DNA from 2 places in the Neorhizobium sp. P12A genome. Region 1 is predicted to be linked to the other one. Evidence: predicted binding sites of a transcription regulator. Region 1 holds the regulator's gene; the other holds the start of a gene.
The links. The regulator HrcA, encoded in region 1, represses chaperone genes, less so after heat shock. The targets are predictions, from matches to a motif close to GTTAGCACTCNCNNNNNGNGAGTGCTAAC.
Positions count from the first base shown of each region.

Region 2: DTW90_RS29485 (co-chaperone GroES) is a predicted target of HrcA. The motif match lies at 1,518-1,546, and genes of this name have one in related genera.

Region 1 is NZ_QOVX01000002.1:322,179-326,361, reverse strand. It holds gene DTW90_RS07610 (SRPBCC family protein) at 1-63, opposite strand, end outside; gene DTW90_RS07605 (metalloregulator ArsR/SmtB family transcription factor) at 44-406, opposite strand; gene grpE (nucleotide exchange factor GrpE) at 566-1,204, opposite strand; gene hrcA (heat-inducible transcriptional repressor HrcA) at 1,331-2,416, opposite strand; gene DTW90_RS07590 (LysE family translocator) at 2,633-3,265, shown strand; gene rph (ribonuclease PH) at 3,408-4,124, shown strand; gene DTW90_RS07580 (VOC family protein) at 4,144-4,183, shown strand, end outside.
Region 2 is NZ_QOVX01000018.1:18,931-23,113, forward strand. It holds gene groL (chaperonin GroEL) at 1-1,105, opposite strand, end outside; gene DTW90_RS29485 (co-chaperone GroES) at 1,169-1,465, opposite strand; gene DTW90_RS37315 (hypothetical protein) at 1,960-2,106, shown strand; gene DTW90_RS29490 (hypothetical protein) at 2,195-2,461, shown strand; gene DTW90_RS29495 (DUF1488 domain-containing protein) at 2,527-2,793, shown strand; gene DTW90_RS29500 (adenylate/guanylate cyclase domain-containing protein) at 3,249-4,183, shown strand, end outside.

The DNA.
Region 1 (4,183 bases):
GACGAGTTCGAGCTCGGACCTCCGTTCGACTGCCGTGCGGCTGTCACTCACTCTGCTGCCCATCGATTTTCTCCTTCCGTTTCAAAGCCTCGACGACCTGGTCCAGCGCGTCGAAGCGCGTGTTCCAGATCCGGCGGCGTGCTTCGATCCACGCTGCCTCCTCCTCGAGCGCGCGCAGGCTGAGCCTGCAGGTCCGCACGCGCCCGACCTTCTCCGTCGTAACCAGCCCCGCCTGTTCCAGGATGCCGACGTGCTTCTTCATGCCCGTAAGCGTCATGTGGAACTTGTCTGCGAGTTCCGTGATCGAAGCATCCGCACCGCCGAGCTGCTCCAGAACGCCGCGTCGCGTGGCGTCCGAGAGTGCGGCAAAGGAGGCATCAAGGCGACCTGTCGAAAACTGAACCATTTGGTTCAGTGTTAGCATGCGAAACGGCGTCGCGCAACAGGCCGGCCAGCGGCAGAGCCTCCGAACGACGTCCACGCAAAGACGAAAGGCATCAAACAAAAACGCCGCGCGTCGAAAGACACACGGCGTCATTCATTCCAAAATGCAGCTTTGCGCCGATCAGGCGTCCTTTTCGTCGAGCGGACTATTGGCGCCCGACTCGGATGCCTCGACGATTTTCGGGCCGCCCTTGGCGACGCCGACCATGGCAGGGCGCAGAACGCGCTCGCCGATGATGTAGCCGTCCTGCACGACCTGCACGACCGTGTTGTTCGGCACTTCGGCATTCGGCATTTCGAACATGGCCTGGTGGAAGTTGGGATCAAACTTCTGCCCGACCGGATTGATCTTGCGCACGCCGTGCCGCTCAAGAGCGGACAGCATGGAGCGTTCGGTCATTTCCATGCCTTCGATCAGGGTCGTGAGGCCTGCGTCAGCCGTCTCGCGGGCTTCTGCGGGAATGGAATCGAGCGCGCGGCGCAGATTATCCGAGACGGTGAGCATATCGCGAGCAAAACCGGCAACGGCGTAGGACTTGGCGTCCTTGACCTCGCGCTCCGTACGGCGACGCAGATTGTCCATGTCGGCGGCGAGACGAACGAAGCGCTCACGCACGTCGGCGTTCTCAGCCCTCAGAAGTTCGACGGGATCCGGTTCGGCCGAGACCTGATCGACGGCATCGGCATTCTCCTGCGCGATATCCGCAAAGTTGTCGGCCGCCGTGGCATCAGGTCCGTTTTTCGTTGTTTCGTCGGTCATGACGGTCTCCGAATAGTATTGTCCTTGGGATTTGCCCCCGATATCGAGGTTTGGCTCGGAAAAATCAAGACTTTGTCGCGAAGAAGCCTTGTTCTCCGCGGCCATTCGACCTTGAAGCACGCTTCGTCAGGAGCCGGGCCTCGACATCCTGGAAATCAGCTGGGCGGTATAATCCACCATAGGGACGATGCGGGCATAGTTGAGGCGTGTCGGGCCGATTACGCCGACAGCGCCGACAACCTTGTCGTCTTCATCCCGGTAGGGCGCAACGATCAGCGAGGAGCCGGAGAGCGAAAACAGTTTGTTTTCCGAGCCGATGAAGATGCGCACACCCGGGCCGCTCTCCGCCAGATTGAGAATCTCGATCAGGCTGTCCTTCTTTTCGAGATCATCGAAAAGCAGCCGTAGCCGATCGAGATCGTCCGCGCCGACATCTGCGAGAAGGTTGGAGCGACCGCGCACGATCAGTTGGCCCGGCTTGCTCTCGTCTCCGTCGCCGGACCATACCGCGATGCCTCGTTCGACGAGTTCCCTTGACAGAATGTCGAGCTCATGACGGACATTTTCCTTCAGCGACTGAAGCTGCTTGCGCAGTTCCGGCAGCGTCTGGCCCGTCATGTGGGCATTCAGGAAATTCGCCGCTTCCGTCAGCTGGGACGATGTTACGCCGGCTGGCAGCTCGATAATGCGGTTTTCCACCTGGTCATGGTCGCCGACGAGAACCGCAAGAGCCTTCGTCGGCTCGAGGCGAATGAATTCGACATGCTTTAGCACCGCATCGTTCTTGGCGGTTATGACGAGACCGGCACCGCGGGAAATGCCCGACAACATGCGGCTTGCTTCGCTCATGACGGCTTCCATCGGCTGGTCGCGGTTGCTGCCGCGAACCTGCCGGTCGATGTTGGCGCGGTCTTCGGCCGAGAGATCGCCGACCTGCATGAAGGCATCGACGAAAAAGCGCAATCCGACCTGGGTCGGCAACCGTCCTGCACTGATATGCGGGGAATAGATCAGGCCGAGCTCTTCCAGATCGCTCATCACGTTGCGCACGGATGCCGGCGAAAGGGACATCGGCAGCAAACGGGAGAGATTGCGGGAGCCAAGCGGTTCGCCGTGCTCAAGATAGCTTTCGACGATGCGGCGGAAGATTTCCTTCGAGCGTTCGTCCAGCGCAGTAGCGGCATCAGAAACCGGCGTTGTCGGGAACCCCATCTCGTTCTTCAAATCCACTCCGTTGATCCTTGGTAAGGATATAATCAATCAACCGGCATTGGCAAAAGGGAAAATACTGTCGATGAAGCCGACGGCGCGGTCTTGGCTTGCATTTAACCTGAATGTGATTTCGGCCCATCTTTAACGATGAACTATTGCAATCGCGGGAGGCGATGATAGACGGGAATTCCGGCTCTGTTTCAAAGGGAAATTTTCATGCCGGATTCTTCCACATTATTGCTTTTCGCCGCCGCGTCTTTGGTCCTCACCGCAACGCCCGGTCCCGATATGCTGCTGATTGCGTCGCGGAGTGTCAGCCAGGGGCGATCTGCAGGATTTCTCACCTATGCGGGAATAGCTGCCGGCACGTATTGCCACGCTATCGCGGCCGGGCTTGGGCTATCCCGCCTCTTTCTCACCGTGCCTGTCGCCTACGAAGTCGTGCGCTGGGCCGGCTGCGTCTATCTGCTCTATCTCGCCTACAAGACGGTCAGAACACGAGGATCCGCCTTCGCTCCCTCTTCCTCGCTCATGCGACGCTCGGGCAAGCGGATTTTCGTGGAAGGTCTCGCCACCAATCTCCTCAACCCGAAAATGGCGCTTTTCGTGCTGGCGCTCTTTCCGCAATTCGTCGAGCCAGCAGGTAGCCCTCTGCTCCTGCAGATGGTTCTCCTCGCTACGATCTTGAACGGAGTGGGCTTCATCGTGAACGGCACCGTCATCTATTTGGGAAGCCACATCCGCACCCGGCTCTCTGCAATTCGCCGTTTTCCCAGGCTCCCTCAGTATCTGCTTGCGACCGTCTTTACCGGATTGGCGTGCCGTCTGGCTCTCGGAACGGGAAACTAAAACCCTTCGAGGTCCTGAGGCAGAGGAGCGCAATGATGAGCATTTCGTATTTTGACCCACGGCTCGTGGTTCCGGCCTGCTTTTTCTTTGCAAAAGGCAGTAACCAATCGTAGAAGCGGGTCATCAACATCAGGAGAAAAGAATGCGCCCTTCAGGCAGAAAAACCGACCAGATGCGCAAGGTCTCGTTCGAGCGCAATTTTTCCAAGCATGCCGAGGGATCGTGCCTGGTGAAGTTCGGCGATACCCATGTGCTCTGCACGGCGAGCCTGGAAGAAAAGACGCCGCCGTGGCTGCGCAACACCGGCAAGGGCTGGGTCACCGCCGAATACGGCATGCTGCCGCGCGCGACCGGCGAGCGCATGAAGCGTGAAGCTGCCGCCGGCAAGCAGGGCGGCCGCACCCAGGAAATCCAGCGCCTGATCGGTCGCTCGCTGCGCGCCGTGGTCGACCTGGTGGCGCTCGGCGAACGCCAGATCACCATCGACTGCGACGTCATCCAGGCCGATGGCGGCACGCGTACGGCATCGATAACAGGCGGCTGGATCGCGCTCTACGATTGCCTGAAATGGATGGAAAGCCGCAACATGATCAAGGTCGACCGGGTGCTGAAGGACCATGTCGCCGCCATCTCCTGTGGCATCTTTGCCGGCCAGCCGGTCATCGACCTCGACTATCTCGAGGATTCATCCGCCGAGACCGACGCCAATTTCGTCATGACCGGCGCCGGCGGCATCGTCGAGATCCAGGGCACGGCGGAAGGCACGCCATTCTCGGAAGAAGAATTCAGCGCGCTGATGGGCCTTGCCAAGGCCGGCATCGCCGATCTGGTGTCGCTGCAGAAGCAGACGGTCGCCTGACACCAAAGGGACGCAGCCGATGAACCCAATGCTGGAAGGCATTCTGGAGACCGCGCTCT
Region 2 (4,183 bases), on a different contig from region 1:
GGCGCTCCTGCAGCTTTTCGCGGTCATAATCAGAAGAGGTTTCTTCGATCTGAGCCTTGATCTGCGCAACGCGGCCTTCGATGTCGGACTTGGCGCCAGCGCCGTCGACAATCGTGGTGTTTTCCTTGGAGATCGAAACCTTCTTCGAACGGCCGAGCATGTCGAGCGTTACGGATTCGAGCTTGATGCCGAGGTCTTCGGAGATGACAGTGCCGCCTGTGAGGATAGCGATGTCTTCAAGCATGGCCTTGCGCCGGTCGCCGAAGCCAGGAGCCTTGACAGCAGCGATCTTTAGGCCACCGCGCAGCTTGTTGACGACGAGCGTAGCAAGAGCTTCGCCTTCGACATCTTCGGAAATGATAAGAAGTGGCTTGCCGGTCTGAATGACGGCTTCGAGGATCGGTAGCATAGCCTGCAGGTTGGAAAGCTTCTTTTCGTGCAGAAGCACGTAGGCATCTTCCAGTTCAGCCACCATCTTTTCGGCATTGGTGACGAAATAGGGGCTCAGATATCCACGGTCGAACTGCATGCCTTCGACGACTTCGAGTTCGGTTTCAGCGGTCTTGGCTTCTTCGACGGTGATAACACCTTCGTTGCCGACCTTCCGCATCGCATCCGCGATATACTGGCCGATTTCCTTCTCGCCATTGGCAGAAATGGTGCCAACCTGTGCGATCTCTTCTGACGTGTTGATCTTCTTGGCCTTGGCCAGCAGATCCTTGACCACGGCGGCAACAGCAAGGTCGATACCGCGCTTCAGGTCCATAGGGTTCATGCCGGCTGCTACGGCCTTGCCGCCTTCGCGAACGATCGCCTGGGCGAGAACGGTTGCAGTCGTGGTGCCGTCGCCGGCGATGTCATTGGTCTTCGACGCCACTTCACGCACCATCTGGGCGCCCATGTTTTCGAACTTGTCGTCAAGTTCGATTTCCTTGGCGACGGCGACGCCGTCCTTGGTGATGCGCGGCGCACCGAAGGACTTGTCGATCACGACGTTACGGCCCTTGGGACCAAGCGTGACCTTTACCGCGTCAGCAAGAATGTCGACGCCGCGCAGCAGCTGTTCGCGCGCATCACGGCCGAATTTGATTTGTTTGGCAGACATGGAAAAACTCCCGGGCTGATCGCCCAATGGTCGTCATGAAAAGAATAAAGATGAGGCCGAAGATCAGGCGATCACCCCCATCACATCGGCTTCCTTCATGATCAGCAGGTCTTCGCCGTTGAACTTGATCTCGGTTCCGGACCATTTGCCGAACAGGATGCGGTCGCCCGCTTTGACATCAAGAGGCACGATCTTGCCGCTCTCATCGCGCGCGCCAGCTCCAACGGCTACAATTTCGCCTTCCTGCGGCTTTTCCTTGGCGGTGTCCGGAACGATGATGCCGCCCTTGGTCTTGGCTTCAGCCGCGATCCGACGCACGACGACGCGGTCGTGTAACGGCCGAAAATTTATCTCTGTCATTGCTGGGTTCCTCGACGGGAGCGCAGCCGAATGGCCGATCCCGATAAGTCGTTTTAGCAGTCTTATGTTGAGAGTGCTAGCGAGATTCGTGCGTTGGTAGCATCTGGCCGAGTTATTTTCGCCGAGCAATGAACAGCTACGGAATGATGCGACCCCCTTTCTTAAAATCGTTTGGGTCTTAATTAAATTGTTTAGGGACCTGAAATCTGAAATCGCAATGGCGCTGGCATACGGACAGACCGAAATCATTGGCGGCAAAGCGCTATAGATCTTTCAATGCAGAGGAGGGCGACAATGAAGACGCTCACCTGCGGGTGGAGTCGTCATCGCTAAGGCAGCAAACAGTCCGAAATGTTACGGCTCCAAACGCCGGGTTCTTCGAGCATTGCAAGTCCTATCCACCGACCCCACATATTGACTACCTGCAGCATCTGAAACGGGCGCTGCAGAGTGTGGGTGCACAGAGTGCCCCAGCCCCAAAAAAGGAGGACGTCATGTCTTCCGCCTTTAGCCTGAATCTATCGAAAAACTTTGGGCGATCGATGCATCGCTTCCACGTTATCGAATTCCTTATCAAATCCACGCCCGCACTCAGCGTCGCTTTCATCGTCTATGTCACGTTGAGAGGCGTTCTCTGGTAGCCGTGATTTGAAGTCGTTCGATCCGGCAGAGGACGAGGTCTGCTAGCGACGAACGCAAATAGGCATCCCATCACCTTCGAGGTCAGCCATGACGGAACGCACCATTGAGACTGAAATCACCTTTACTCATCCCTTTGAGCTGAGCTCGTTCGTGAAGCCATTTGAGGCTGGCACCTATAGACTCATTGTCGATGAGGAGGAAATTGAAGGCTTGTCGTTCCCGGTCTTTAGGAGGACGTCCACTCAGCTCGAAATACCCGCGATTGCAACGGTCGTGGGTAGAAGGCAGCGCGTAACCGTATCTTCGCACGAGATCGAAACAGCCCTGGCCAAGGATGCTGGGACAACCGAGTGATTCCGTTGGCTGGCTGGGATCGAAAGCAGGCACGATTTGAACGCCTAGGGCCTGGAGGACCCGCCATGACAATCACTTTTCCTAACAGTGCCAGAAGCTTTGACGAAGCGGCCAAGCGCGTTCGCTTTCTGGGATACGATGGCATGTTTGAAATTCGGTTCCTGGTAGAAGCTGATGCACTAAGAATGGAGCCGACACAGTCAAACCCATCGGAACCAGACTATCTTGCCGCATTCGATAGAATTCGAACCAGGATACTTGAGGTCGCCATGCGGGTTTACGCCTCCGAGCGCAAGAACCTGATTGTCCTTGGACCGGCGGATTTTAGGTAAGGATTCTCTTCTGGCTTTGTGTGAAATGAGAGGCACATACTGCCGAATGGCGGCCACCTCGGCAGACGCGATATGATTGAATTCACAAAAAAGACGAAGGCGAAGGAGGATCTTTGGAGATAGAACGACCTTTGAGGAAACTCAGACCCGGGAACGGCCTGCCCGAACATCAAGGAAGTCAGGCCTGCAGAGCCAAACTCCGCCGCGGACTGAGAATTGAGCTCGTTGCAATAAGACAGCCGATCAAGTGAGTTGAAAATTGCGGTTATTTCGCCGCCGCCAATGGTTCTGCATTTGTCTTGCTCCAGCCGATTCTCACGTCACGCCCTGTAGGGCGGAGAACCCCCGATGATGACATGGACCGGCTGGACACATGGGGAATTCGAGAATAGCGTTCTAGGGGATTACCTTGCAAAAATTGCCTGAGCCCAGCGTGGAGCGAGTAAGGCAGAGATATGGAGCGCCGGCTTACCGCGATCTTGGCCGCTGACGTAGTGGGCTACAGCAGCCTCATGGGGAATGAGGAGGTCGGCACGCTGGAACGGCTGAAGATTTGCCGGCGCGAGCTTTTTGACCCTGCTGTTGCGGAGTTTCGAGGCCATATCATCAAACTCATGGGAGACGGTGCGCTGGTCGAGTTTGCCAGCGTGGTCGATGCAGTCCAGTGCGCCGCAGCGATCCAACGAAGGATGACCGAGCACGATCCGGCCGTCCCGGAAGCGCGGAAAATTCGCTTTCGTATCGGCGTGAACCTCGGCGATGTTATCGTCGAGGACGACGATCTCTACGGTGACGGCGTCAATGTTGCCGCGCGGCTGGAGGGCTTGGCCGAGCCTGGCGGCATCTGCATATCGGGCACCGCATTCGATCACGTCTTTCACAAGACTGACGTGGGCTTCACAAACCTTGGCGAGCTGCGGCTCAAGAACATTCCGGACCCGGTTCGGGTCTACCGTGTTCATCTCGATTCCAGCAAGGCGGGAGAAGTTCCAGCAAGGTCCCGTCGGCCGAGTGTCCGCACCATAGTCCTGTCGGCAATCGGGATTGCAGCGCTGCTGATGGTTGTATCCGCCTTCGCGTGGCAGTTCGAGTGGGGTAACCCCACAATGCCACAACGCACGTCGGTCGCGATCCTACCGTTTGCCAACCTCAGCGGCGATCCAAAGGAGGACTACGTCTCCGATGGCATCACCGAAGATCTGATCACCGACCTCGCCAAACTTTCCGGCGTGGATGTCATCGCCCGCGATTCCGTCTTCGCTTATAAAAACAAGCCTGTCGTCCTCGTAGACGCGGCGCGTGCGCTGAACGTGCGCTACCTGGTCGAAGGCAGCGTTCGGCAGGTCGGCGAACAACTTCGTATCAATGTACAGCTCGTCGACATGACGAG